4 regions of the Thermanaerovibrio velox DSM 12556 genome follow, and region 2 is predicted to be linked to each of the others. Evidence: riboswitches for the same ligand, from Rfam matches in the RefSeq annotation. Region 2 holds a riboswitch; each other region holds the start of a gene.
What was found. Region 2 has a riboswitch for cobalamin ahead of THEVEDRAFT_RS01215 (TonB-dependent receptor plug domain-containing protein). Riboswitches for the same ligand answer to the same signal wherever they lie in the genome.

Region 1: linked by a shared signal. The riboswitch ahead of THEVEDRAFT_RS08010 (ethanolamine ammonia-lyase subunit EutB) and the one ahead of THEVEDRAFT_RS01215 (TonB-dependent receptor plug domain-containing protein) in region 2 are both predicted to bind cobalamin.
Region 3: linked by a shared signal. The riboswitch ahead of THEVEDRAFT_RS00335 (SAM-dependent methyltransferase) and the one ahead of THEVEDRAFT_RS01215 (TonB-dependent receptor plug domain-containing protein) in region 2 are both predicted to bind cobalamin.
Region 4: linked by a shared signal. The riboswitch ahead of THEVEDRAFT_RS00080 (aconitate hydratase) and the one ahead of THEVEDRAFT_RS01215 (TonB-dependent receptor plug domain-containing protein) in region 2 are both predicted to bind cobalamin.

What each region holds. Positions count from the first base shown of each region.
Region 1 is NZ_CM001377.1:1,657,890-1,665,008, reverse strand. Features, by position in the region: gene THEVEDRAFT_RS08020 (prepilin peptidase) at 1-540, shown strand, start outside; gene ptsP (phosphoenolpyruvate--protein phosphotransferase) at 545-2,296, opposite strand; cobalamin riboswitch at 2,550-2,726, shown strand; gene THEVEDRAFT_RS08010 (ethanolamine ammonia-lyase subunit EutB) at 2,858-4,219, shown strand; gene eutC (ethanolamine ammonia-lyase subunit EutC) at 4,237-5,136, shown strand; gene eutL (ethanolamine utilization microcompartment protein EutL) at 5,169-5,822, shown strand; gene THEVEDRAFT_RS10265 (BMC domain-containing protein) at 5,848-6,450, shown strand; gene THEVEDRAFT_RS07990 (acetaldehyde dehydrogenase (acetylating)) at 6,440-7,119, shown strand, end outside.
Region 2 is NZ_CM001377.1:272,674-279,792, forward strand. Features, by position in the region: gene THEVEDRAFT_RS01190 (nicotinate phosphoribosyltransferase) at 1-264, shown strand, start outside; gene rplM (50S ribosomal protein L13) at 395-832, shown strand; gene rpsI (30S ribosomal protein S9) at 853-1,251, shown strand; gene THEVEDRAFT_RS10055 (TetR/AcrR family transcriptional regulator) at 1,326-1,946, shown strand; partial or broken gene THEVEDRAFT_RS09730 (TolC family protein) at 2,099-2,536, shown strand; gene THEVEDRAFT_RS09735 (TolC family protein) at 2,664-3,308, shown strand; adenosylcobalamin (AdoCbl) riboswitch at 3,585-3,736, shown strand; gene THEVEDRAFT_RS01215 (TonB-dependent receptor plug domain-containing protein) at 3,907-5,802, shown strand; gene THEVEDRAFT_RS09095 (energy transducer TonB) at 5,856-6,587, opposite strand; gene THEVEDRAFT_RS01225 (ExbD/TolR family protein) at 6,584-6,973, opposite strand; gene THEVEDRAFT_RS01230 (MotA/TolQ/ExbB proton channel family protein) at 6,970-7,119, opposite strand, start outside.
Region 3 is NZ_CM001377.1:74,825-81,943, forward strand. Features, by position in the region: gene THEVEDRAFT_RS00325 (Rossmann-fold NAD(P)-binding domain-containing protein) at 1-20, opposite strand, end outside; gene THEVEDRAFT_RS00330 (hypothetical protein) at 32-952, opposite strand; gene THEVEDRAFT_RS00335 (SAM-dependent methyltransferase) at 943-1,629, opposite strand; cobalamin riboswitch at 1,742-1,937, opposite strand; gene THEVEDRAFT_RS10030 (precorrin-6A/cobalt-precorrin-6A reductase) at 2,007-3,422, opposite strand; gene THEVEDRAFT_RS09525 (cobalamin biosynthesis protein) at 3,427-4,632, opposite strand; gene cobM (precorrin-4 C(11)-methyltransferase) at 4,629-5,414, opposite strand; gene cbiT (precorrin-6Y C5,15-methyltransferase (decarboxylating) subunit CbiT) at 5,411-6,670, opposite strand; gene cbiD (cobalt-precorrin-5B (C(1))-methyltransferase CbiD) at 6,674-7,119, opposite strand, start outside.
Region 4 is NZ_CM001377.1:16,540-23,658, forward strand. Features, by position in the region: gene THEVEDRAFT_RS00075 (hypothetical protein) at 150-863, shown strand; cobalamin riboswitch at 1,032-1,200, shown strand; gene THEVEDRAFT_RS00080 (aconitate hydratase) at 1,371-3,305, shown strand; gene THEVEDRAFT_RS09635 (hypothetical protein) at 3,541-3,723, shown strand; gene icd (isocitrate dehydrogenase (NADP(+))) at 3,650-4,795, shown strand; gene THEVEDRAFT_RS00090 (citrate lyase acyl carrier protein) at 4,869-5,156, shown strand; gene THEVEDRAFT_RS00095 (HpcH/HpaI aldolase/citrate lyase family protein) at 5,143-6,012, shown strand; gene citF (citrate lyase subunit alpha) at 6,018-7,119, shown strand, end outside.

The DNA of each region.
Region 1 (7,119 bases), 500 kb from region 2:
TACCTCTTCTACGAGGCCTTCACCGCCCTTGCGTTCGGCTTGGCGGTTTTCGTCTTCGGCCCTGGTATCAAGGCCCTTTCATGCATGGCCATGTTCTCCTTCGGGCTGTTTCACGGGGTGACCGATCGGGAGAGCGGCTATGTCTACGACGTGGTATCCATTGCCTCCTTCGTCGCCGGTGTTTCCTTTGGGTATTTGGGGAGTGGAATGCCGGGGCTTAAGTGGGCGCTCCTCGGGGGTCTTGCGGGTTTCTTGCCCCTTGCGCTGATCGTGGTGTTGTCGTTTGGGCGCATGGGCATAGGGGACGCCATCCTTATGGGGGGGCTTGGTACCTTCTTAGGTCCCGTGGGCGCCCTGTTGGGGGTTTACTTTGCGGTCATCATCGGTGGTGTTTGGGCCATCTACATGGTCCTAAAGGGGCGGATTAACAGGAAGGACCCGGTGCCCTTCGGTCCATTCCTCTGGGTCGGGTCCTTCCTGGCCTTCATGTTGAAGGGGTGGATAATCCGGTTCTTGAGCGACTGGTTTTTGGCCCTTTAATGGTTCACCCCTGGTGTTCCTCCATGAAGCGGGTGAGCTCCTCTCTTATGGATGAGCCGGAGTCCATGGAGCGGACCTTTTGGAACAGCTCCAGGCAGCGGTCCTTGGTGAGCCGCATGAGGTAGTCCTGTATCCAAGGTATTCGAGGGGCGGACATGGAGAGTTCGTGGAAGCCCAGGGCGACCAACAGGGGCAATGCCAGTGGGTCTCCCGCCATCTCCCCGCACATGCCGAGCTCTATGTTAGCCTCGTGGGCGGCCCTTGCGGTGTTCTCCAGGAGGGCTATGACCGCCGGGTGGAACGGTTCGTACCATTGGAGGAGCCTTGGGTTCTGCCGGTCCACCGCCAGGGTGTACTGGACGAGGTCGTTGGTCCCCACGGAGAAGAAGTCCACCTCTTTGGCCAGTACGTGGGCTGAGGCGGCGGCGGCGGGGACCTCTATCATTATGCCGAGATCGATGTTTTCCGCCACCTTATGTCCCGCGTCCTTTACGCTGAGCACCGCCTCCGCCAGCATGGCCCTGGCGGTCCTTATCTCCCAGAGGCTTGTGACCATGGGTAGCATTATCTTGAGGTTTCCGAAGGCGGAGGCCCTGGCCAGGGCCCGCAGTTGGGTCATGAAGATCTCCCGGTACTCCATGCAGATCCTTATGGCCCTAAGCCCCAGGAACGGGTTGGCCTCTTCTCCCACCAGGCCCTTTATGTAGGGCACGTCTTTATCGCCCCCGGCGTCCAGGGTCCGGATTATGACCGGGTGTGGAGCCATGGACTTAAGGGCCTCGCTGTAGGCCTGGAACTGCTCCTCTTCGGAGGGGGAGTCCGAGCGTCCCATGAACAGGAACTCGGTCCGGAAGAGTCCCACCCCGGTGCCGCCGAAGTTAAGCACCTTTTGGGTGTCCTTTGGGGAGGCGATGTTGCCGAAGAGGAGGACGGATATGCCGTCCTTGGTGACGCTGGGCTTCCCCTTCAGTTCCTTGAGCCTGAGGCGGGTTTCCTCCTGGGCCTTGATGCGCCTGTCGAAGGCCTCCTCCACCTCGCGGGAGGGGAACAGGATGACCTCTCCGCCCACCCCGTCCACCAGGATGGTGTTGCCCCTTTGGAAGCTGTCGTCCATGGGTATCCCCGAGACCGCCGGTATCTCCAGGGCCTTGAGGAGTATGGCGGAGTGGCTGGTGGGGCCTCCCTGGGCGGTGACGACTCCCTTGACGTTTCGTTTTATGCCCAGCACCGCCGCATCGGAGGGGGCCAGCTCGTCGGTGACTATTACGTAGTCCTGTTTGTCATCGATCTGGCTTATGTCCTCTCCGCCGGTGATTATCCTGAAGAGCCTCTGGCCGATGTCCAGGATGTCCGCCGCCCGTTCCTTGAAGTAGGGGTCGTCCAGGGCGTCGAACTGGGCCTTTATGGAGAGTGTGGCCTCCACCACCGCGTCCTCCAGGCACTGGCCCTGCATTATGGCGGCCAGTATGGCGTCCACAAGCATGGGGTCTTGGATCATGAGCTGGTGGGCGTCGAAGATGGCGGCCTTCTCAGGTCCCAAGGTGGCCTTGGTGGAGTCCGCCAGGGCCTTTAGCTGTTCGATGGCCTTCTCCTGGGCCTCCCGGAAGCGCTGCTTGTCGTACTCGGAGTTGACCTGAGGAGCGCCGGTCTGTTGGAAGGGCCTTTGGTGGATCCTCAGGATGACCCCTTTTGCCAAGCCCGGGGAAATGGGCAGTCCTTTAACGGTGAGCTGTTCACTGGAAGCTAGAGAATTCAAGTTTCTTCCCCCCTAGGATGTCATGGGATAAGTTTATCTTTTACAGGGGATTTAAGCAAAGGGTGGGGGATCAAGAGGGGTTTATCCTAAGCTGTCTTTTGTCTTTGCGGGGTTTTTCGCAGTGTTTCGCGTGGGGCTGGCGCGGGTATTATTTGTAGTTATTTTATAAAAATACAACATTGCACTATGGGTTGACTATTCTGGTTGATTCGTTTAGCCTTGCTGTTTAAGGATGAGGTTGTTTGTGTTGAGCATGTTGCCGCTTTATCGTGACTTGCCGGTCCGCGACTTAAGGGAAGCCGATGGGATTTCGGCGCGGGGCCGCCACTGTGATCCCGACGAGGCCGCGTAAGACCACTGGGTTATACCTGGGAAGGGGCGGCTTAGGATGAGGGTAAGCCAGGAGACCTGTCGCGGATGAGGTTCTTAGAGGTTCCGCGTGACCCCGGGGCCCAAGGCGCAGTTTGGCTGTGTTGCCATGTGCACTTGGGCCCTGGGGTTTTGATTTTTTCGGCGTTTGTTCTTTGGAGCAGATCCTGAGGGGTTGGAGGTGATGGGAAGGTGAAGCTGAAGACCAGGCTTTTCGGTCGGGTGTACCAGTTTAGGAGCGTGAAGGAGGTTCTCGCCAAGGCTAACGAGGAGAAGTCGGGGGACCGCCTGGCGGGGATAATCGCCGAGTCCATGGAGGAGCGGGTGGCGGCCAAGCAGGTGTTGGCGAACCTGACGGTGGGGGATCTGAGGGAGAACCCGGTGGTGCCCTATGAGGAGGATGAGGTCACCAGGATAATCCAGGACGACGTTAATGAGAGGATCTTTGGGGAGATACGCAACTGGACCATTGGGGAGCTTCGTGAATGGATATTATCTGACCGCACCAATGGGGAGGACATAAGGCGGGTAAGCCGGGGTCTTACCAGCGAGGTGGTGGCGGGGGTGGCGAAGCTCATGAGCAACCTGGATCTCATCTACGGGGCCAGCAAGATCCGAGTTCCCGCCCACTGCAACACCACCATAGGGCTACCGGGGACCCTTGCGTCCCGGCTTCAGCCCAATCATCCTACCGATGACGTGGAGGGTATAAGGGCATCCATATTCGAGGGTCTGTCCTACGGGGTTGGGGATGCGGTGATAGGGCTTAACCCGGTGGACGACACGGTGGAGAACGTGAAGAAGATCCTGCACAGTTTCCAGGAGATCAAGGAGAGGTATGAGATACCGACGCAGATGTGCGTTTTGGCGCACGTCAGCACCCAGATGGAGGCGGTGCGTCAAGGGGCGCCCACGGACCTGTTCTTCCAGAGCATAGCGGGTTCTCAGAAGGGGAACGAGGCCTTTGGCATAACCGCCCACATGCTGGAGGAGGCGATGGAGCTGGCGGCCCGGCAGGGCACGTCCGTGGGTCCTAACTTCATGTACTTTGAGACCGGTCAGGGGTCGGAGCTCTCATCGGATGCTCACTTTGGGGCGGACCAAGTTACCATGGAGGCCCGCTGTTACGGTTTTGCCAAGCGGTTCAAGCCCTTCCTTGTGAACACCGTGGTGGGCTTCATAGGTCCCGAGTACCTTTACGACAGCAAGCAGGTGATAAGGGCTGGCCTTGAGGATCATTTCATGGGGAAGCTCACGGGGATCCCTATGGGATGTGACGCCTGCTACACCAACCACATGAAGGCGGACCAGAACGACATAGAGAACCTGGCGGTCCTTCTTACTGCCGCGGGATGCAACTACTTCATGGGGATACCTCACGGGGACGATGTGATGCTCAACTACCAGTGCACCAGCTACCACGACACCCCCACGCTGAGGCAGCTGCTGAAGGTGCGCCCCATACCTGAGTTCGAGTGCTGGCTGGAGAGATGGGGGATCATGGAGAACGGCACCCTGACCGACCGGGCCGGGGATGCTTCCATCTTCTGCTGACGGGAGGGCTGGTAGAGATGGTGACGGAACTTGAGCTTAAACAGCTGGTGAAGGAGATACTAATGGAGATGGGTTCCTTGGAGGAGCCGGGGCAGCGGGTTGTCGTGGAACCCCCGTCGTCGGGCTCCGGGGAGGATGCCCTTGGCTTGGATGACGAGGGCTTGCCCGATCTTACCAAGCTTGACATAAGGAAGCATTGTCTTGTGCCGGAGCCTAAGGACCCGAAGGCCCTGATGGCCATGAAGGAGAAGACCCCGGCGAGGATAGGGGTTTGGAGGGCGGGACCCCGTTACAAGACCGAGACGCTGCTGCGTTTCAGGGCGGACCACGCGGCCGCCCAGGACGCGGTGTTCAGCGACATATCCGAGGAGTTCCTGCGGAGCAACGACCTTAAGGTCGTACAAACCCTATGTTCCGATAAGGATCAGTTCCTCACCAGGCCGGACCTGGGCAGGAGGTTTTCCGACGAGTCCAAGGGGGCCATAAAGTCCATGGTGCCCCAGCCTCCCAAGGTTTTGGTCTACCTTTCTGATGGGCTCAGCACCACTGCGGTGGAGGCCAATGGGATGGACACCTTCAAGGCCGTGTCGCAGGTTCTTGAGTCAAAGGGAATCAAGTTACCGAAGCCCTTCTTTGTGAAGTACGGGAGGGTCCCCGCCATGGACGTGGTATCCGAGGTGACCGGAGCAGAGGTGGTGTGCGTGCTCATCGGTGAGCGTCCAGGGCTGGTCACCGCGGAGAGCATGTCCGCCTACATAACCTACCGGGGCACCGTGGGGATGCCCGAGGCGAAACGCACCGTTGTCTCTAACATCCACTCCGGTGGCACCCCGGCGGTGGAGGCGGGGGGCTACATAGGGGAGATCATAAAGCTGATGCTGGAGAAGAAGGTAAGCGGGATAGATCTAAAGCTTTAATTAATTAACGAGCCCCTAAGGAGGGAAGGAACATGAAGGGAGATCCCCTGAAGGCGAGACTTTTGAGCGTGAAGATAATCCCCAACGTTAACCCGGACATGGCATCCGCCCTTGGCCTTAGGCCCGACCAGAGGAGCCTTGGTATGGTCACCGCGGACAGCGACGATGTGACGTACACCGCCCTGGATGAGGCCACCAAGAAGGCGGACGTGGAGGTTGTGTACGCCAAGTCCTTCTACGGAGGTGCTGCTAACGCCAACACCAAGCTGGCCGGGGAGATCATAGGCATCATAGCCGGTCCCAACCCGGCGGAGGTCCGAAGCGGCCTTAACGCCATAGCGGACTTCATAGAGAACGAGGCATGGTTCGTTTCCGCAAACGATGACGATACGATCCCCTACTATGCCCATTGCATATCCAGGACTGGAAGCTACCTGTCCAAGGTGGCGGGGATAAAGGAGGGGGAGGCCCTGGCTTACCTCATAGCCCCTCCGTTGGAGGCCATGTACGCCCTGGATGCGGCTTTGAAGGCCGCGGACGTTAGGTTGGCGGCTTTCTACGGTCCCCCCTCGGAGACCAACTTCGGCGGGGGATTGCTCACCGGTTCTCAGTCCGCCTGTAAGGCCGCCTGCGACGCCTTTGCCCAGGCGGTGATCTTCGTGGCCGAGAACCCGCTGCTCTTCTAACCGGACCCGGGGAGCGGTCTACTCCATGGGTTGCGGTGATGCTCTCACCGGCAAGGCCCTCGGCATGGTGGAGGTGTTTGGGATGCTGGGGGCGGTGGAGGCGGCGGACTCGGCCCTGAAGGCTGCGTCGGTGACCCTTCTGGGGGCCCTCAAGGTCAAGGGTGGCATTGTCACGGTCCTGGTGGCGGGGGACGTGGCCTCCGTGAGGGCCGCTGTGGACGCTGCGGCCGCCTCGGTGGGTAAGGTGGGGGTGAGGATGAGGGGGGTGCACGTTATCCCCCGTCCCCATTGGGAGGTTTGGGGCATGTTGGCCCCGGGGTCTTCCCCGGAGGATGGGGCGTCTTCTTCAGCGGCGGATGAAGCTTTGAGTGACGAAGCCCCGTCTTCAGGGCCGCTGGAGGTGTCCCGTGGAGCTGACGAACCGGGCAAGCCGGAGGTGCGGGAAACGGGGCCTTCGCTTGACCTTTCGGAACTGGAGGCCCTGACGGTGATGGAGCTCAGGAGGCTTGCGAGATCGCTTCCGGTGGGTATGAGCCGGAAGAGGATAAAGTTCGCCTCCAAGGAGGAGCTTTTGCGGGAGCTAAGGTCGTTGACGGAACGGGGAGGAGGTGACGGGAGTGCAGGTTAGGGACCGGGATCTCCTGTCGATCCAGGAGGCAAGGGATCTGGTGGCAAAGGCCAAGGGGGCCCAACGGGTTCTAGCCTCCATGGGACAGGAGGAGATCGACCGCCTTGTAGCGGCGGTCTTCAGAGCGGCGGTTGAAAACGCGGAGCGACTTGGGCGGATGGCCCATGAGGAGACCGGATACGGAAGGCCGGAGCACAAGAAGCTCAAAAACCTGTTCGCTGCCAAGGGCGTGTACGATGCCGTAAAGGCCATGAGGACCGTGGGGATCATCCGGGAGGACCCGGAGGGGAAGCTCTTCGAGGTTGCGGTGCCCGTGGGGGTGGTGGCGGGGCTGATACCGTCCACGAACCCCACTTCCACGGTGATATTCAAGGCCATGATAGCCCTGAAGGGGGCTAACAGCATTGTTTTCTCCCCTCATCCCAGCGCTAAGAACTGCATCATGGAGACCGTGAAGGTGCTCTCCAAGGCGGTGGAGGATGCGGGGGGGCCGGAGGGGGTCTTCGGTTGTATGTCCTTGACCACCCCTCAGGGTACCCAGGAGCTCATGCGTCCGGAGAACGTATCGCTCATCCTCGCCACCGGTGGGTCTGCGATGGTCCGGGCGGCTTACAGCTCCGGGACCCCCGCCATAGGGGTTGGACCGGGGAACACCCCGGCTTTCATAGA
Region 2 (7,119 bases):
GATCTCGTCCGGGAGGTACGGTGCCGGCTTTCCATGGCCGGCTATGGTCATGTAGGGGTGTTCGTGTCCGGCGGTTTGAACCCCGACAGGATAAGGGCCCTTGCGGATGCCGGGGCCTGTGGTTTTGGGGTTGGCAGTTACATAGCCCACGGCACGCCGAGGGACATGACCATGGACATAAAGGAGGTGGACGGGAGGCCCGTGGCCAAGAGGGGCCGGATCCCCGGTGTTACCGACAATCCAAGGCTTAAGCGCGTGATCTAGTGGTTTTTCCGGTTTTTGTGCCGCGCCACCCCCCACGGCGGGCATGGGGCTGGGTTGACGCTGGGTTGCGCTTTTGAGTAGATGTGAAGAAAAGAAGATGCTGTCTTTTTTCAGCGAAGGAGGAGAATCCATGATCGGCACCAGATCGTTCATGGCTAAGAAGGAAGCCGTGGAGCGCAAGTGGTATGTGATTGACGCCACGGACAAGCATCTGGGTCGTCTTGCGTCCCGGATAGCGTTGGTCTTGTCCGGCAAGCACAGGCCCACCTACACCCCCCATGTGGACACCGGGGATTTCGTGGTGGTCATCAACGCCGAGAAGGTGGGGCTCACGGGGAAGAAGCGTGAGCAGTCCATGGTTCATCGGTTCAGCGGTTACTCCGGGGGTCTTAAGTCCGTGTCCTACGGCAAGATACTGGACAGCAACCCCGAGAGGCTCATCGAGCGGGTGGTGAAGGGCATGCTGCCCAAGAACCGGCTTGGCAGGGCCATGTTCAAGAAGCTTAAGGTCTACGCGGGTCCCACCCATCCCCACGGGGCCCAGAAGCCTGAGACCTTGGAACTTTAAGGAAGAGGGGGGAATAGAAGGTGCAGGCTTCCAACATGTACTTCTGGGGCACCGGCAGGCGTAAGAACGCGGTGGCCCGCGTGAGGATCCGTCCCGGTCAGGGGCTGGTGAAGGTTAACAACCGTGAGATCGGGGACTACCTGCCTCGGTTCACCTGGCAGCTTCACGCCCTCGAGGCGTTGAAGGTGGCGGGCGTGGAGGGCAAGGTTGACGTGTTGGTGAGGGCCCATGGGGGCGGTCTCACCGGCCAGGCGGGGGCCATCAGGCTTGGGATTGCCCGGGCCATATTGAAGATGAACCCCCAGGCTCGTCCGGCGCTGAAGAAGGCGGGGCTCCTTACCAGGGATCCCAGGATGGTGGAGAGGAAGAAGTTCGGTCAGGCGGGAGCCCGGGCTCGGTTCCAGTACTCCAAGCGTTAGTGGACTTGGGCCTCGCTGGCCTGGGTCTTCAAGTTCCTTCGGGGCCCTTCGGGGCCCCTTTGTCTTTGCGGTACTTGACAGACCGGTCGGTCTTTGAGAACATCCTAGCCGGATTTTGGAAGGAGGGAGTCTATTTGGTCTCCGATGCCAAGGACGCCATAATGAGCAGCGCGAGGATCATCTTCGCCCAGAGGGGTTACGAGGGGGCGGGGGTGGACTCCATAGTAAGGTCCGCCGGGGTTAGCAAGGGGGCCTTCTATTGGCACTTTCACAGCAAGTTCGACCTGTTCAAGCGGGTCATGGAGGACGAGGTGGACAGGATCGTATCCTACCTGGCGGATGGATCGGCCCAGGGGGAGGACGTGATTGCCATGTCGGTCCGGAAGGGGGAGGGTTTTCTCCAGCTGCTTTGGAAGGAGCGGGACTCCCTGTCCCTCTGGTTGGAGCTCCGGCTCTTGGCCCACCGGGGGGTTGAGGGCATGCGGGACCTGACGGGGTCCCTTCGCAGCCGCATGATGGGGGAGATGCGCCGGGTCCTCGCCGAGGCGGGAGGGCTCCCTGACGGTATGGAGGAGGTTCTTTGCATATTGTTCGACGGGATCATGTTCAACCTATGGGTGTGGTTTGACGTGGAGGACGCGGTGGCCCTTTGGAGGAGGAGCTGCGGGGTCCTTTTTGGGGGTGAGGCCCTTTGATGCCCGTGTATCGCCTCGGCAGGGGGTGCCTTTTGGCCCTTCTATCCCTTATTATCCTAGGCTCATCCTCGTCCGCCTTCGCCGGCGTGGTTCGGCTTGAGGACCTGGAGTCCAGGATGCTCGGATCTCACCCGGCGGTGAGGGCTCTTGATATGGCGGTGAGGAGGGCAGAGCTTGAGGTTCAGCAGGCCAGGGCGGGGCTTTCCCCCAAGTTGGACTTGGTGCTATACGGTTCAAAGGCCCAGGAGGCCCCCAAGGGGAAGGTGTACGATTTCGACAACGTCCCCATAGGTATAGCCATAACGGGCTACGAGGAGACATACAGGGCCTCGGTTGCGTTGACCCACCTCCTTTACTCCGGGGGTACCGTGACGAGCCAGGTTAGGGCCGCTCAAGCGGGGTTGGAGGCGGCGAAGGCGGACAGGGATCGGGGGGTCGAGGGGCTTCTCTACCGCCTCAGGGCCTCTTATCTTGCCCTGGTGAGGGCCAAGGGCAAGGCCCAGGTGGCCCAGAGGGTGGTGGAGCTGTCCGAGGCGTATCTGACCAGGGTTCAGGCCTTCTTCCGGGTGGGCATGGTGCCTAAGGCGGAGGTGTTAAGGGCTCAGGTGGCCCTTTCCAACGCCAGGTTGAACCTGATGAGGGCTCGAGGGGGCGGTTCAAAGGGCATACGCTGCCCTGGACAGGGCGGCAGGTTTCCCCGTCCCCAGGGACGGGGAGATGGAACAGCCGGCCTCGTTGCTGCCCGAGGAGCTGCCCCAGGATCTCCCGGATCTGGCGGCGGAGAGCCGGGCGGAGATCCGTTCCTTGGAGGAGTCCTACCGCCAGGCCAAGGCCCTTGCGGACGCCGCCGCAGGCCAGGACAGGCCTCAGCTGCTGTTCAAGGGGGAGGCTTACAGGGTGGGTTCCCATTTCTTCCCCTCCGATAAGGACGACTACCTCCTTTCCCTTACCCTGCAGTGGCGGTCATGGGACGGGGGGGAGAACCGGGCCAAGGCCCGTCAGTCCCTGGCTTTGGCGGAATCCCTGCTGTCCCGGGTGGAGGACATGAAGCTGGAGATACGCCGGGAGACCGTGGAGGCCCTGGAGTCCCTGAGGGAGGCCCGGGAGAGGGTTAAGACCGCGGAGGTCATGGTGGAGCAGGCCACGGAGGACCACCGGATATCCCTCAGGCGCTACGAGGCCCGGGTGGGCACCAACCTGGACGTGATGGATGCCCGGGTGAGGCTGGAACAGGCCATGAACGACCTCGTGGACGCCCGATGTGACCTGTTGTCCTCCCAGGCGGCCCTGAGGTACGCCCTGGGGGAGGACGGATGGGGGCAGATCGCGGCGACTGGTAAGCCGGTGAGCAAGGGCAACTAGACCAGCCTTTAGGGGGGCCGGATCTTCCCGGCCCCCTTTAGCGTTGCAGCCTTTAGATCCTTGGGGCAGGGGCCGGGATCCGCTCCGCCCATGGAGTAGGGCCTTGGGTTTTCGGGTGGGTTGAACCCTGCGGTTCCCAAGGGCGGGACTTATTCAGAAGATACTTAATATTATCCCATGCCCATCGAGTGTTAACATAGAAGTAACCGTTTCCCCCTGTGGCCCTATGGTGGTATGGCCATCCCAAGGGGTGCCGAGGGGGTAGCGGTTGTAAAAAACAAAGCTTAAAGGCCCGGCTGTTTCAGGAAGTCCGGTGAGAATCCGGCGCAGCCCCGCTACGGTGTGGGCGCCCTTTGGCGTCCAAGCCCGACACTGGCACCGGTGCCTTGAGTTGCGTCCACCCCTCGAGGGCGGGGGAGGACGCATGTTTCGTGTTCGGAGCCCTTGGGCTCCTTTTTTTATGAGGCCTGTCCGTTGGATCTAAGCTCTTGGGGAGGTGATGGCATGTAGGGGGTCATCAGCCTTAAGCTTGCCCTCTTGTGTGTCATGGCGTTCTAGTTTGATTTTAAGTCAGGGAGTTGCTTGCGTGTGTTGAGGAGTGATCCGGTTGATCAGGTTTAGATGTTCATCCCATGTTTTGGTTCGTTTGGGTCTTGGGGCTCTGCTCCTTGCCCTCTTATCGTCCCCTCTCCCCGTTCGGGGGATGGAGGTCCCGGTGGTGGAGGTCACCGGTTCCAGGTTGGCGGATCAGCTGGCGGACCTGCCCTCCCAGGGGTACGTCATAACCTCCGCCGACATGGCCTCCCGGGGTTTCCAGAACCTTCAGGAGGCCCTGGACTCCCTGCCCGGGGTGTCTGGGCTTGTGAACGGCGCGGGCATGGCCCAGTCCAAGGGCATCTCCATAAGGGGGATGACCACCGAGACGCTGCTTCTGGTGGACGGGGTGCCGTTCATGACATCCAGCTATGGCGCCGGTGCGGTGTTGGGGGCCCCCTTTGACCTGAGGTCCATACCCATAAGCTCCGTGGAGAGGGTGGAGGTGGTTAAGGGGGCCTCATCCGCCCTGTACGGTTCCCACGGTGCCGCGGGGGTCATAAACGTAATAACCGTGAAGGGGGCTTCCGGCCCTGGCGGCCCCTTCCAGGCACGTTTCACCGCCGGTTCCGGCGGTTACGGCATGGGGTCCTTCAGCGCCGCCGCCGCATCCAGCTCCATGTGGGCAAGGGTATCTTACTCCAGGGAGGAGGAGGGGGAGCGGGAGATAAGGCTTAGGGGCAACGGCCTCAGGGACTTCTCCAAGGACTACCGGTCGAACCACTACGGCCTTTCCGCCGGGTCGGCCTCCGGTAGGGGGTGGGAGTTTTCCAGCCAATGGGGGGATTATTCATCCCGTTGGACCTACGATGGAGCCGATAACCACCAGGATAACAGCTACTCCCGGGTGGCCTTGACGGTTCCGTTGGGTGGGATGAAGCTCAAGGGCTATTACGGGGAGTCCGCCAAGAAGGTCTTTGACAGCAGCGGCAGGAGCGACTACCGGGACCGCAACATGGGTTTGTCCCTGGAGGGACGGGGGCGGCTTTGGGGCAATGGGGCCGCCTATGGGCTTGAGGTAAGGCGTGATGACTCGGATTACCTGAACGTGGACAACCCGTGGGGCAACAACGACCCTTACGACCTCAAGCGGGACGGGATCATAGCCTACGGGGAGACCACCGTTCCGCTGGGGGATCTCACCGCGGATCTTGGGCTTAGGTACGAGAGGTGGCACGTGGAGGAGGGGGAGGACCAGTCGGAGCTGGCCCCGAAGGTCTCCCTTTACCGGGAGGATTCCACTGGGAGGCTCTGGTATCTTTCCGCCGGGAGGTTCTTCGTGATGCCCAGCTTCTTTCAGATTTACATGCCCATGAGGAGCTTCGGCGAGCCCAACTACTCCCTAAGACCCGAGAAGGGTTGGAGTTACGAGGGGGGCGTCAAGGGCAAAGACCGTTCCTGGAGCCTTGGTGTCTTCTACACCGATGTGGAGGACAAGATAAAGTACTGGTCAGATCCGGTTACCTGGATGGGTAAGTACGTTAACCTGGACGAGTACAGGGCATACGGGGTTGAGGGTATGTTTCGGGTGAACCTCTCCGGGGAGATGTACTACCAGCAGGGGATTTCCTGGACCTACGGGGAGGAGCTCAGCGGGGGCACCTGGTCCAGGTCCGGGGATCCAAGGTGGGACGTGACCGGCTCCCTCAACTGGGCCAGGGGGTCGTGGGGGGCCGGGGTAACCGGTCGCTTCTACGGTGACCGGGCCATAGCCAACAATAGCCGCGGATACTCCGACGAGGACCTGTTCCTGGTGGATGCCTTTATGTCCTACACGTCCAAGGACGTGACCTTTAGGTTGGGTGCTAGCAACCTGTTCGATCGCAGGTACGTGCTGGACCGGAACGGATACCTTACCCCGGAGCGCAGGCTTTACATATCCCTGGACGCCAGGTTCTAGCCCTTAGGGGCTGGGGGAGAGGGTAGGTTCGGGTTCTTCTTCCCTTCAGCCCCTCAGTCCTTCAGGCTGAAGCGGAAGGGGACCAAAACCCGGTCGTTAAGGTCCTCGGGGAACCTCCAGAGAAGCGCTGCCGTTAGGGCCGCCTGGTCCAGCCCCCTGTAACCGCTGGACCTGTAGATCTCCCCCTTTTGTGGCAACCCCTGTCTTACGATAAGGGATATCACAACGGTGCCCTCCTCCCCCCGTTTCCTTGAGGAAAGGGGGTAGGGGGGCACCGCCTTGATTATCGCCTCATCCCCCCTGTAGCGTCCCTCTTCGCCTCGGATCCCCTTGGGGGGGTCATCCTGGGTGCTCCTCCCGGTGGTCCCCCCTCCCTCGAAGGGGGATGCAACATCCTTCTGCTCCGCCGGGCTGCTGTCCCCGGTGCTGAGGGAATCCGAGGAGGATCTAGCCTGCCTCGTCCAGCCAGACCCCGGGGCGGGGCCGCCGATCGACTTGCCACCGGTTTTGCCATCGTCCACCTTCGTTTCCGTTGGCCTCCTTGGAGCGTCGGTGGAGTCCTCCTTGGCGGTTTTATGGGGTGTTGACCACGCAGCAGCCCCGCGGGGTTTGTGGGTCACCGGGGGCTGCGGGGGGATCGCCGGGGCTATGTATACCGTGATAGCCCTTGGGGTGCTGCCCTGCTTCCATCGGTGGGACCCGTTAATCCCCAGCCCGGATGCGGCGACGGCGATCGCTGCCCCGTGCAGCAGGAGGCTTAGGAAGATCCCCATGGGGCGTCTCATCTTGGTTCCTCCGTGAGTAGCCCCGGGGATGAGACCCCCGCCTCCTGAAGGGCCCACAGCACCCCTATCACCTTCCCGTAGGGGACGTCCCTGTGGGCCCCGATCAGCACCGGTCTTGCCTTGTCCATGGATCGCGCCATACCCTTGAGTTCCTCCAGGGTGACCTCTTTCCCCTCCGCGGTTATCGTCCCGTTCGCCAGGATTGTGACCACCATGGGGATTTTGAAGTTCCCCGCCTTTTCAGCTGGTGTGCCCTTGGCGTGAGGGAGGAGGACCTCCTGAAGGTTTAGGTGGCTGAACGAGGAGGTGATCACGAAGAATATTATGAGGATGAACAGCACGTCCAGCAGGGGTGTCATGTCTATGTCCAGTCGTTTGCGCCTCACCCCAAGCTGGCCGCCTCCTCCCGGTCCGTGGGGAGCGGTCCCCCCGCCTTAATTCGAGCCAGCACCAGCAGGTCGGCCAGACGGTTCATGGCCTCCTGGGACCATTCGATCATGTGCTGAAGGGTCATGAGCCCCACCAGGGATGG
Region 3 (7,119 bases), 200 kb from region 2:
AGCGAACGCGTTACCGCCAAGACGACGGGTGTCATCGGTACCACCATAATCCCACCAGGGCCATGGAGAGGGCCTCGAAGAGCAAAAGGGTCCCCACGTGCCATATGGCCAGGGGGCGGAGCACCTCCGGCGGGAATATGCCCACCCAGTAGCCCATGTTCTGCCTTAAGACCCGGCTGAAGGTGCCTATGCAGTTCCCCGCCAGCAGGGCTAGGAGAGCCCCCTTTAGGGACAGCGCGCCGGAGGATAACGCCCCTTGGGCGGATGCCAGGGATGCGGAACTGTGCATCAGGGCGGAGGTCACCACCGCAAGGGCCGAGGGCGACACCTTGCCCTTCAGGGTCCCCAGCACCGCCGCCTCCAGGTGGGGCATGAGGAAGAACGTGAGGGCGAAGAAGCCCCAAGCCATGGGGAGGGAGCGCAAGGTGAGCCTTATTAAGCTGACCTCCTTCCCATGGGGATGTCCTTCGCAATTTGCCCCATGGCAGGAGTCCTGGGGCAAACCGAATGCGATGGGTTCCCCGGAGCCCCGGCGGAGGAGAAGAAGGAGACATAGGATGAAGCGGCAGGCGCTCCGGGTGATCAGCACTATGGAGTAGAGCAGTCCTAGGTTTCCCGCAAGCCCCACCGCCACCGGTGCGGTGGCGAGCCAGCGCTTTATGTAGGCCGGGAAGGCGAGGCACAGGGTCCCGAAGACCGCGTCATCCCGGGTTATGCGGCCCTCCCGGTGGGCGGAGGACAGGATGGCGGCCCCCAACCTGGGGCTGGCCACCGAAACCGCCATGGCGGAGAGGGCGTGGCGGTTTATCCTGCATTTGGATAGAAGGTTGCGGATGGGACGGAAAACCGCGTCCGTGATCCTCAGCCTCACCAGCGCCTCCCCCGCCAGCGCCCCCGCAAGGATGCTGGCGGTGAGCCTGGCCTCCGCAAGGAGAAGCCCTTTTATCTCCAAAGGAGCATCACCGCCAGGTAGTCGTCGGTGGGTTCCGCCGCCGCATCCCCCTCCACCGCGAACTCCCCCTCTAGCCCGACCCGATGGAGCCGGACGATCCGATCCCAAGGCCCGGAGGCGGAGATGACTAGGGGGAGATTCTCCCCAAGGGCGGAGGGCTTGTATAGGGCGGCGCACTGGCAGGCCTTAAGGGCCTTGATGATCCCTTCGATGTCTTTAGAGCCCGGCACCACCGAGAACACCTGGTCCCTCATGGCGATGAAGCGGTTGAGCCTCGCCGCCGCGGCGGAGTGGGCGGATATGCCGGGGATCAGGCGCAGCTCCGTCTCCGTAATGGAGGACAGCTCCTGGTGGAGCACATGAACCGTGGCGTAAAGGGCGGAGTCCCCTATCACCGGCATCGCCGCGATCTTTGCCCCCTCCCAAAGGTCCTTGGAGGAGGTTAGGGACTCCCTTACGCCGGCCCTTAGCTCCTCGTCGGAGCCTGTCATGGGGAAGAGGATCGGTATGGTCTTAAGCCCCTTGATTAGGTCCCGGGCCATCTGTCCCGCCACGCTCACCCTTCCCTTGGCGGACACCGGCTCGAACACCGCCTGGGCCTTGCTCAGAACGTTAAGGGCCTTCAGGGTAACCAGCTCCTTGTCCCCCGGGCCCATGCCTACGCCGTAAAGTATCAACCTGCATCCCTCCGTCCTTTTGTAGAGCGGAAGCGGAGGAGGAATGCCGCAAGTCCCCATGGTCACCGGTGAGCTAGGGGGCATTGCGCGGGGTCCCTCCCTCGAGGGCTTCCGCGGTAACTTGGAGCCGTGGGGTATCCTGGCTTGCCTTCATCCTATCCCCGCCCCTTCCCAGGGGTCTAAGTCCCCCAGTGGTAACGGCGGTCTCGTCGGGCTCACAGTGGCGGGGCCGCGCCGGCTTCTCACCGGTCTTCCCCCAGGGCTCGAAGTAGCGTTATCCTGTGCTATGCACCTGAAGATAGATAATAGAACTCAAAACCCCATAAAACAAGAAGACAGGGTTGCATTACCAGGGGTTTATGGCTAAACCATGCGGCCTAATATCCTAATATCTTAAGCGTCTCCCGCACCCCTTCTTCCAGCGAAAGCCCGGGATCGTTAGGGGGGCAGAGGAGTAAGAGGGGTATGCCCAGCTCCCCGCAGGCCCTCAGCTTGTCCGTCACTCCGGAGGCATCTCCGCTGCCCTTGGCCCCCACCGCCTTGGCTCCGCAACCCTTGAGGATCCCAACCTCCCAGTCATAACCCATGGGCCCCCAGGAACATAGGATCTCCTTTGGGGTAAGCCCCGCCGCCTTGGCCGCCTCCAGGCTCTCCACCGTGGGAAGCAGCCGAGCCAATACATAACGGCCGCCGCCTTTGAGCACCGGAACCACGCGGGGAAGCCCCCGCACGCCGAAGGATAGGAACACCGTATCACCGGGGGCTGTGAGCTCCAAAAGCCCCTGGGCCATCTCCCCGTAAGACATAACCGGCACGGCCCCTTCGGGCACATCCACCGGACGGCTTATCCTTATCAACGGTATCTTAAGTTCCTCCGCGGCGGTTCGGAAGTGGCGCCTTGCCTCCTCCGCAAAGGGGTGTGCGCAGTCCACCGCCGCCCTGAGACCCAGGGGGAGCAGCCGCCCCATGACCTCCGCCCAGTCGTCCGCGCTCCGGCGGCCCACCAGCGCAAAGGCCCCCGGGGGCACCACATGAAGCCCCGTGTCAAAGGCCACCGATACCGCCACCTTAAGCCCCAGGGAGATCAACCTCTCCGCCGCCTCCCTGCCCTCACCGGTGCCGCCCAGGATGAGCACGTCCACCCTTCCGATCCCGTCGAGGATGTCAACCCCCTCAAGACGCGATCCGTTCTCACCTGCGGCGGCGCAGCGGGGCGGCAATCCGCATCCCGTGGAGGCACCTCCGCTGCCTGGACGGACATTTATCTCGCTGGCGTAGCCCCGCATGTCCCTCCAAACCCCGTCCTTCCCCTTGGAACAGCACCCTCCGGGGAAGACGATCAAAGACCTCATGTCCACCTGGTCCGATGAGAGCTCCTCCGCCGGGATCTCCGCCACCCTCTCACCGGGCCTTGATACGTCGCGGCACACCAGGGCCGTGCGACCCTGGAACACCCGACGCACCTCCCCGAGCTTGCCCTCCCTGTCCCGGGAGACCGGGTTGTACAGCGCCACGGAAAGCCCCGATTCCGATGCCCTCTCCATGGCCCTTGCCACCGATCCCCAATCCTGAAGGTAATCCGAAAGGGATATCATGCAAAGCCCGTTTGTGTAATAGGGCCCCAATGAGCAGGCCGCCCCTTGAGCGGCGGATACGCCTGGGAATATCCGGAAGGACGGGCTTCCCTTGCCCCCGTCCTCATCCCCCCCCTCCCGGAGCCCCCAGGCCGCGTGATGTGACGCCAGCGCCGCAAGCCCGAAGAGCACCGGGTCCCCGCCGCACACCAGCGCCACCCGACTAGCCCCTTTGGGCCAGCTCCACCGCCCTCTTGACCCTCGCCTCCTCCTCTCCCATGCGGTAGGACTCCACCAGCTTGACTTCTTGGAGGTGCTTGGGCAGCAGGTCCACGTAAAGGGAGTACCCCACGATCACGTCGCACTCCTCAAGCTCCCTCAAAGCCCCCAGGGTCATGTGGTCCAGGTGCCCGGGGCCTATTCCAACCACCCCAAGGCGGCCCTTGAAGCCTATGTCTTCGAGGGACAGCGCGGCGGTCACGCCGTTGTGCACCATCCTGCCCCCAAGGGGCCGTCCCATAAGGGCGCTGCAGGGCTCCGCCACCCCGGGAAGCCCCAGGTGTCGTTCCGCCGCGGAGGCCGTCAGCGTCATGCCCATGGAGGCGTCTCGGATCTCATCGGAGCCGAAGAAGCGAACCCCGCATCCTAAGTCTTTCGCCGCCCTTGCAAGCTCCTTGGAGCTTCTCTTGCCCTCCCATGTGCCGATCTCCAACAAGGCTTCCCTGAGGAAAGGCCCCTTCGGATGGGATTTGAGGGCCTCCAGGATCCCGTCCCTTATCTCCTCCCCCTTGGCGTCCCGCCTGAACCCAACCCCGGCGCAGATGCACCGGGGAACCAGGAGGATACCCGAAGGAGAGATATCCGTGAGATCCCTCACGGTGTAGAGGACCTGGGCGGCGGAGGGGTCTTCCACCGCCTCCGCCCCCTTGGGCAGGGGAGGGGAGGGGAGCAGCGGGTCCAGCCACCACCGAAGGGACCGGTGGGTGATAAGATGCCTTATGACGGAAGACAGGTTATCCCTGTTTAATACCTTCATCCCATGCCGCCTTGCCCATCGGTCGGGGGACATGATTCGGAGCCTGTCGGTGGACGTGGTGGGTATCCATGGAGCCCCCAGGGCCTCGGATACCAGAACCGCCAGGTCTGTGCCGCCTCCGAGGTGCCCCCCCGCCACCAGGAACACCGATGAGAGGTCCTCGGTGACGCAGAGCACCGCCGGATCCTTGCCCTTGTCCTCCAATAGGCCCGACACGGCCCTCACCGCGATGGGGAGCGCCCCTACGAATAGAATGCCCTCCGCCCGGTCCCAAAGGGCCCTTGCGGCGTCTTTCGCCCCCGCGGAGGGGTCGAAGAGCTCAAAACCGGTGAGATTGGCCACCAGGGTTCCCCTCTCGGAAAGGGAGCCTGGGGCCACCACGAAGACCCTCAACCCATGCCTCCTTCCGGCCCCTCGTCATGGGCCTTCCTGTACATGTGGCTGAAGCGGGGATCGTACAGCAGGCTAGTCCCGGATTCTTCAACGCAGCGGCCTACTATGATCAGGGCCTGCCGGTTCACGTGCTCCGCCTTCATCCGCTGTCCCAGCTCGCGGAGTTTAGCGGTCCCAACCCTCTGATCCGGCCAGGTGGCCCGGTAGACCCAAGCCGCTGGGGTGTCCCCGGGAAGCCCCCCCTCCATGCAAAGCCTGGATATCTCATCCCCCATGTCGGATGACAGGAACAGGGCCAGCGTGGCTCCCGTGGAGGCGTAGACCCTAAGGTCCTCCTTGGAAGGCACTGGGGTCCTTCCGGGAAGACGGGTGCAAACTAAAGTCTGGGTGCCACCTGGAACCGTGTACTCTATGCCGAGCGCCGCGGCGGCCCCCTGCAGGCTGGATACCCCGGGCACGATCCGACACTCCACCCCGAGGGCTTTTAGCTCCCTTATCTGCTCCCCTATGGCCCCGTAGAGGCTTGGATCCCCCGTGTGGAGACGCACCACGTTAAGGCCCTTAAGGGCCCGATCCGCCATCACCCGCACCTGCTCCGCAAGGGTCATCTTGGAGGAGTCCAGCACCTCACAGCCCTCGGGGCAGCGATGGAGAAGCTCCCGGTTGATGAGGCTCCCGGCGTAAACCACAAGATGAGCCTCCGACAGCAGGCGAAGTCCCTTGACGGTTATGAGATCCGGATCCCCCGGGCCGGCACCCACTATCCACACAAGCCCCTTCAAACCACATCCCCCCATACTATGTCCACCGGATTGCCCCCCTGTACCATCCATTCTCCACCAAGACGTCGGCCCTCTCCGGGAAAGACCCGAAGGAACCCGGTCTTAAAACCCAGGGCCTCCAGCTCCTCCATGGCCTGTTGAAAGGACGAGAGCAGAAGACAGGGTATCACTATCCTTCCCCCAGGGGATAGAAGTCCCGCGGACCATCTTATTATCTCCTTGAGGTTCCCTCCATGCCCTCCAACCACCACCCGCTGGAAGGGCCCCTCCAGCTCAACCCCCCTGACCGGGGCCTCCCCGTGGATAAAGCGAACGGAACCCACGGGACACAGCCTCTCCGCGTTCCTGGAAGCGAGATCCAGGGCCTCCAGGTCCCGCTCGATGGAGAATATGCGACCTGGACCTGTAAGACGGCCCAAGTGACATGTGAGGGCCCCGGTTCCGCTTCCCACCTCCAGCACATTAGAGCCGAATAGGGGCTCCAGGAGGGAGGAGACAAAACACCGCACCGGAAACTTGGTCATGGGTATCCGGTCCTTGCGCTCCAATTCCAGGTCCTCCAGGGGACGGCGCCGGACGTCCCATTCCTTCTCGCCGAAGAAACCGCCCCGGGGGGCCTCAAACCAGCCGATGCAAAGCCTGCCGGTGTAGGGGGAGTTGGCTAACTCCTCAAGGCTCCCGCTGAACAGCTGCTCCTTGGAGGACCCCAGGTCCCAGCCAAGCCATCCGCGGACCCCCTCCTTCAAAAGCTTGGAGAGCTGGCTAAGCTGGTCCCTTACGCCGCCGCCCTCTCCGAAAAGCACGGCGCACCTGTCCTTGTCCCAAATGGTTTGCCTTATGGCCCCCTCGGCCCCCTCAAGAGGACGGCCGTGCAGGGACACCACCGGAACGTTTGCCCAGCTCTCACCTATGCGGGATGCCATGATCTGGAGGCTTGACACGCCGGGGAAGAGACGAACCCTCCCGGGGAAGGAGGCCCCTATCCGCCGGGCTATGCTGAAGAAACCGGTGTCCCCGCTGACCAGCACCCCAAGGGGCTTTGGGGCCCCCTCCAACGCGGGTATCAGCTCCTCCCCGCAGGGCAGCGGAAGCCGGAGCTGCCACTCCAGGGGGGGCAGGTGACCCGTCAACCTGGGGTCTCCCATCAGGGCCCCGCAGGACCTTATGAGGTCCCAGATCCTCTCCGGGACGTCCTGCGGGTTCCCGGAGCCCATGCCGAAGACGTTTATCTCCCTAAGCTCCTTCAGCTCGCTCAAAGCCTAAAGCCCCCTCATCGCCTCTATCATCTCCTCCAGCGGCCCAGAACGGGCCAGCTCTTGCCGGGGAAGAGAAAATGTAAGAACCGCCGCCTCCGCTCCGGATAAGGCCTTTGCCCTGTCCCTGGCCCTGCGGCATAGCTCCTCCAGGGCCATCCTGCCTTGGATCGTGGCGGCCATTAAATTGGCCGCCTGGTCTGCGGTGTTGCACTCCATTATGCGGCGAATCCAAGACGAATTCATGCCGTGAAGGGCCCCGTAGGCGCACAGGGCCTCAAGGCGGCCGTCGCTCTTGGAGCTGTGGGTGTCCATCGAACCCGCCGCCACCTTAGCCATCTTACCCACCTGGGCGATGAAGATGAGCCCCCTGAACTTTAGCTTGGCACAGGCCTCCAGCGACTTGCCCACGTAGTTGCTTACGTTAACGGTGAGACTCCCCGGAACCCCTA
Region 4 (7,119 bases), 260 kb from region 2:
ATTTCAGCTCTTTCAGCGCGGGGGACGGGGTGCCGTTCCCCGCTTTTTGCGTCCTTGCATGCGTTCCCGCCGTCCTGTGCCTTTCCTTTTACCCATTGGGGGGCTATATTAATGGCTGGACTAAAAATTATTCGAAAGGGGGCATGGGGATGAGGAGGTTTTTAGCCGTTCTGTCCGCCACCGTCTTCATAGTATTAGGTGCTTCGTCCTTTGCCTTTGGGGCCATGAGCAAGAGGGACCAGGGCGTAAGGCTTGGCATGGAGGTAAGGGCCAGGATAATGTCCGAGTCATATCACTCCAGGAGCGACCTTGCCCTTTGGAAGAGGCTGTTGAACGACCCGCCGTCGAAGTTGGAGGACCGCATAGGGGCCGGGCTCGCATTGGTGGACCGCATATTCCCCGGAGGGGACCCTTCCAGGTGGGAGGAGATAAGGGGGTTCATCGATGACTCGGGTGTTCCAAAGTCCCTTGCGGCGGCGGACGCGGTGCTCTTCACGTCTTACCTGGCGGTGAAGGCCCTGCCGGGCAACGAGGGCATGTGGCTCGCCTACGTGCTGATGGAGCCCTTCTTCCGGTCAGACCTTGCGAGGTTGGTCTACGGCAGGACCTGTCCTGTGCCGGTGGCGGAGATGATGAAGAAGATGGCCGAGGCAGGGGTTGAGCCCCCGGAGGGCTGGCCCGAGCCATTTGAGGTGGTGGGCTTCCTTCCCCTGGGGGCCCCGGTTTCTGGGTCCGTTTCCCAAGAGCAGGTGGCCCTCTACGGCATGTGGAGGATGGATCGGGAGGGAAGGATTAAGATGGACGCCAAGGACCTCGCCTGGGACCGGGAGGAAGGGGCGGTCTACAGGATATCCGGGGAATGAAAGAATATAGTTATTTGAAAAGTTAGAAATAGACAGGATAATATTGACAAAATATCTCGTATGGTGCTTGAATACCCCCAAGCCTCGCCGCTTGGGGGTTTTTAGGTTTCCGACGGCAGTTTTGTCGGGGGCCTGGGGCGGCGGGATGTTATAGGCTTTTAGATGTGTAAAACCTAAACTTCCTCGGGTGAACGGGAAGCCGGTGAAAGTCCGGCGCGGACCCGCCACTGTGAGCCTGACCTCGTGCACGTTATCCACTGGGGGCCTTTGGCCCCTGGGAAGGGGTGCTTGGGGGATGAGGGTTAGCCAGGAGACCGGCCCGGGGGAGCGGCGGGAGATGTCCGCGGAGATCGGACTTTCGCCCGGGCGCGTCCGTTGGGGCGTGGGGCCTTTTGGGGGTCCTTCGGTCCGTCCCATGCGGCATTGCACGGTTGAAAGGGGTCTTCGCTATCGAGCGAAGACCCCTTTAATTTAGGGCCTCATGGCCTTGGAAGGAGCTGGTGCACCGTGGGACTTACGTTAACCGAGAAGCTGCTTAACGGTCACTTGGTGGAGGGAGAGCCCAAGAGGGGCTCCAGGGTGGGGATAAGGATAGACCAGACCCTGACCCAGGACGCCACCGGAACCATGGCCTACCTGGAGTTTGAGGCCCTGGGGGTCCCAAGGGTTAAAACCGAGCTTTCCGTGAGCTACGTGGATCACAACATGATCCAGGAGGACTTCAAGAACCCCGATGACCATCGGTACCTGATGGACGTGGCTCGGAGGTGCGGGATCATCTTCTCCCCTCCGGGGAACGGCATATGCCACCAGCTGCACGTGGAGCGCTTTGCGGCCCCCGGTAAGACCTTGCTTGGCAGCGACTCCCACACCCCCACCTCCGGCGGGGTGGGCATGCTTGCTATAGGGGCGGGGGGCATGGACGTGGCCCTCGCCATGGCGGGGGAGCCCTTCTACCTTACCTATCCGGCGGTGGTCAAGGTCCATCTTACAGGGCAGCTCTCCCCCTTCGTGTCCGCCAAGGACGTGATACTTGAGGTCCTCCGCCGCATAGGGGTTAAGGGCGGCGTGGGGAAGGTTTTGGAGTACTGCGGCCCCGGTGTGGGGACCTTAGCGGTTCCAGACAGGGCCACCATCGCGAACATGGGGGCGGAGACCGGGGCCACCTCCTCGGTGTTCCCCAGCGACGAGGTGGCCAGGGAGTGGCTTAGGGCCCAGGGGAGGGAGCATCAGTTCGTACCCCTGGAGGCGGACCCGGACGGGGTTTACGACCAGGTGATAGAGATAGACCTTTCCAGGGTTGAGCCCTTGGTGGCCCTGCCTCATCAGCCGGACAACGTGATCCCCGTGCGCGAGGCGGCGGGGATGGAGATCCAGCAGGTGATGTTCGGTTCCTGCACCAACTCCTCACTCCGGGACCTGGAGGCGGTGGCCTACCTCCTCAGGGATATGTCGGTGCACCCGGAGGTGGACTGCGGGGTATCTCCTGGGAGCCGTCAGGTGCTTCATCACATGGCCAAGTCCGGTGCCCTTGAGTCCATCCTATCCGCGGGGGTGAGGATCCTGGAGGTGAGCTGTGGGGCCTGCATAGGCATGGGTTTCGCCCCTCCCACCGACGGGGTGTCCTTAAGGACCATAAACCGCAACTTCCTGGGCCGCTGCGGGCACAAGACCGGCAAGGTGTGTCTTGTGAGCCCCGAGACCGCCGCGGCCTCCGCGGTGGAAGGCCGTATCACGGACCCCAGGGATTTCGCGTCGAAACACTCAAAGGCCCCGTTCGTGTTCCTCCAGCCCGAGCGGTTCCACATAGAGGACCGCAGGTTCGTGATGCCCTCCGATGACCCTGAAAAGGTGGTGATCCGAAGGGGTCCCAATATAGCCCCCCTTCCTGAGATGGGGCCCATGGAGGAGGTCATATCGGGTACGGCGCTCCTCAAGGTGGGGGATGACATAACCACGGACCACATAATGCCCGCGGGGGCCAAGGTGCTCCCGTTGAGGAGCAACGTTCCCGCCATATCCAAGCACGTCTTCGAGGTTGTGGATCCCACCTTCCCGGAAAGGGCCCTTGCCGCCAAGGGGGGCTTCATAGTGGGAGGCGCCAACTACGGTCAGGGTTCCAGCCGGGAGCACGCCGCCCTTGCGCCCAGGTACCTGGGAGTAAAGGGGGTTTTGGCCAAGAGCTTCGCCAGGATCCACCTGGCTAACCTGGTCAACTTCGGGATACTGCCCCTGGTCTTCGAGGACCCGTCGGACTACCAGAGGGTAGACCAGGGGGACCAGTTGGAGATCCGGTCCCAGGACGTGGTCCCCGGCAGGGCGTTTCAGGTTTTGAACCTCACCAAGGGGTTGACCATCCGGTGTGTTACCCCGGTTGGGGAGGGGGACCTGGAGATCATAAGGGCGGGAGGCAAGCTGAACCACGTGAGGTCCAAGGGATAGGACGATAGCACCAAGGCTTCCCCGGGGGCGGCAACTTCCGGAAACGTGTAAACCCTGCCCAGATTTACCCCTTCCGGATATGGACAAGTGTTTTTAGCTGATGAACAACGCGCCTCCGCATCCGACCCCCGGGGTTTTCCCATACATGGAGTCGTCGATTTTAGTACCAATGGTTCCCGGTCGCTGGCCGCGGCACGGGTCTTAAGGTTGGCAAGGTGCAGAAGGAGGGTGAAGCATGAGGTTCGAGGGTTTGGAGCTTGAGAGGTACCGGGAGCCCCAGGAGGGAAGCAGGATCGTCTTTCGGGATGGGAAGATGGAGGTCCCGGACGATCCGGTGATACCCTATGTGGAGGGGGACGGCGATAGGGGTGGACATAACCCCGGTGATGAAGAGGGTTTTGGACCGGGCGGTTCATAAGGCCTATGGCGGGAAGAGGCGTCTTGTCTGGTGGGAGATATACGCGGGGCAGAAGGCCATGGACCTGTTCGGCACCGCAATACCCAAGGACTCCTTCACCGCCCTTAGGTACTTTCGGGTGGGCATAAAGGGGCCCCTCACCACCCCGGTGGGAGGGGGTTTCAGGAGCCTCAACGTGGCTTTTCGCCAGGAGCTGGATCTATTTGCCTGTGTGAGGCCCGTGCGCTGGTTCGACGGGGTACCCGCTCCCCTTAAGAGGCCCCAGGACGTGGATATGGTGGTTTTCCGGGAGAACACCGAGGACCTGTACGCCGGTATAGAGTGGGAGATGGGGACCGAAGAGGCCGGGAAGGTGATAAGGTTCCTCCGGGATATGGGGAAGGAGGTGCGGGAGGACTCCGGGATAGGTATAAAGCCCATATCCAAGACCGGCACGGAGAGGCTCGTCCGGATGGCCATAAGGTACGCCTTAGATAACAAGAGGAAGTCGGTCACCCTGGTTCACAAGGGGAACATAATGAAGTTCACCGAGGGGGCCTTCATGAAGTGGGGGTACGAGCTGGCCAAGAGGGAGTTTGGGGACCTCACGGTGACCGAGCAGGAGGTGATGGAGCTCCACCAGGGGGTGGTTCCGGAGGGCAAGGTGGTCATAAAGGACCGGATCGCGGACGCCATGTTCCAGCAGATACTGCTCCGGCCCTCGGAGTACCACGTGCTTGCCATGCCGAACCTTAACGGGGACTACATGTCCGACGCCCTGGCCGCATCGGTGGGTGGTCTTGGGCTGGCCCCTGGGGCCAACATGAACGACCAGGTGGCGTTCTTCGAGGCCACTCACGGCACCGCCCCCAAGTACGCCGGGCAGGACAAGGTTAACCCGGGTTCCCTGATCCTATCCGGGGTTCTCATGCTGGAGCACCTGGGGTGGCGTGAGGCGGCGGAGCTCGTGGTTAGGGGCATGGAAGGGGCCATAAGGGATGGCATCGTGACGTACGACCTGGCCCGTCAGCGTGAGGGGGCCAAGGAGGTCTCCTGCTCCGCCTTCGGGGAGGCGGTTTGCGAGAGGATGTAGGGCAGAGGCCCTAGTGGTCATATCGGGGCGTTATGGCGGGGGGGCGGGGCTTCCCCGCCGCGTTTCAATGGGGGTGTTGAGGTTGGAGGTAAGGGAGTCCAGGGCAGGGACGTTGGAGTCGTCGGACTGTCTTGTGAGCGTTTATCCGTCCGAGGGGTTGGAGGTGGTCCTCAAGGGTGTGTGCGCCCGGATGTACCCGGAGAGGACGAGGCGTATGGTGGAGGAGGCGCTGAGGGAGGCCGGCATAGTGGCTGCGGTGGAGGTTCAGGACCAGGGGGCGCTGATGGCCACCATGAGGGCCCGTCTTAGGACCGCCGTAAGGCGTGCTGTTTCGGGGGGTGGCTGCGGTGAGGCCCGTTAGGTCCATGCTTTACGTGCCGGGCAACAGCCCGGGGATGCTGCAGCACTGTCCTAGGTTTGGGGCGGACAGCGTGCTTTTGGACCTGGAGGATTCGGTGGCCCTGTCGGAGAAGGACGCAGCCCGGGACCTGGTGGTGGAGATGCTCAAGGGCTTGGACTTTGGGTCTTTGGTGGTGACCGTTAGGGTAAACGGTGCGGACAGCTGTTTTTTTGAGGAGGACCTGAGGGCAGTGGTGCCCCTCAAGCCCCATGCGGTGAGGGTTCCCAAGTGTTCGAGCCCCGAGGACGTGCTTTTGGCGGACCGGTTGATAGGCGCCATAGAGGAGGAGCACGGGATAGAGGTTGGTACGGTGAAGATCCACGCCATGCTGGAGACCGCGGAGGGTGTTGTGAGGGCCCGAGAGATAGGTGGCAGCTGCGGCAGGGTATCGGCGCTGACCCTTGGGGGTCAGGATTTGACGGCGGACATGGGGGTGAGCAAGACCCGGGAGGGTTGGGAGCTGTTCGTGGCCCGCTCCCAGGTGGCCCTTGCGGCCAGGAGCCTTGGGCTGGAGGCATTCGACACGGTGTACGCGGACGTGGAGGACCACCAGGGTCTTTACGAGGAGGCCCGTCGGGTGGTGGGTCTTGGTTTCACCGGTAAGGCGGCGATACACCCGTCCCAGATAGAGTGGATACACCGGGCCTTTGTGCCGGAGGAGGAAGAGGTTAGTCGGGCCCGTCGGATAGTGGAGGCGGCTCGTTTGGCGGAGGCGGAGGGAAGGGGAGTGGTATCGGTGGACGGCAGGATGGTGGATGCGCCGGTGGTGAGGCGGGCGCTTCACACCTTGAGCCTTTGGGAGATGCGGGAGGTATAGGGGTCATGAGGTTTGCGAGGAACTCCATAGGCCGTCTGGTGCCCGTTGAGCTGCCCGGCATGGGTGAGATTAGGCCCTACATGGGTCCCTGGAGCCGAGTGGGAGAGGAGGCGGAGCGCCGCTGTGCGCCGTTAAGGGGTACGCCCAGGGGCAAGGAGAAGGTGACCTACGACCTGAAGGAGGCCATAAGGAGGAGCGGTCTTGAGAGCGGCATGACCGTTTCGTTTCATCATCACTTGAGGAACGGTGACCGGGTTCTGTGTCCCGTGCTGGAGGCCTGCCGGGAGATGGGGATAAGGGACCTGGTGCTGGCGCCCAGTTCCCTGACGGACTCCCACGAGGAGGTGGCGGATTTCGTGAGGGATGGGGTGGTGAGGGGTATTCACACCTCTGGTGTTAGGGGAGAGGTTGGGAAGGCCATAAGCAGGGGGGAGCTGGAGGTGCCTGTGGTGATCCACAGCCACGGCGGCCGGGCCAGGGCGGTGGAGGAGGGGGGCATATCGATAGACGTGGCGTTTCTTGCAGCTCCCCTGTGCGACCGTTACGGGAACTTCACCGGAGTGATGGGTAAGTCCGCGTGCGGTTCGCTGGGTTACGCCCAGCTGGACGCCCGTTATGCCCGTCACGTGGTGGCGGTGACGGATAATCTTTCGGAGGAACCACTGGGTTACGTGTCGGTGCCCCAGTACCTGGTGGACCAGGTGTTGGTGGTGGACAGCATTGGGGATCCCCGGAAGATAGCGACTGGTGCGGCCCGGATAACCCGGAACCCCGTGGATTTAAAGATAGCGAAGGACGCGTTCAAGGTGATTTTGGCGTCGGGATTGATGGAGGATGGGATGTCCTTTCAGGTTGGGGCTGGGGGTGCGAGCCTTGCGGTGGCCCGTTACGTGAGGGATTACATGAAGGAGAAGGGGATAGTGGGCAGCTTTGGGTGCGGTGGAGTCACGGGCTACATGGCGTCGATGCTGGAGGAGGGTCTGTTCAAGGTTTTGTACGACGTGCAGAGCTTTGACGCCGCGGTGACCGGTTCTTTGGTGAGGAACCGTAACCACGTGGAGATAGACCAGTCGTGGTACGCGAACCCGTTGAACCGTGGCTGTGTGG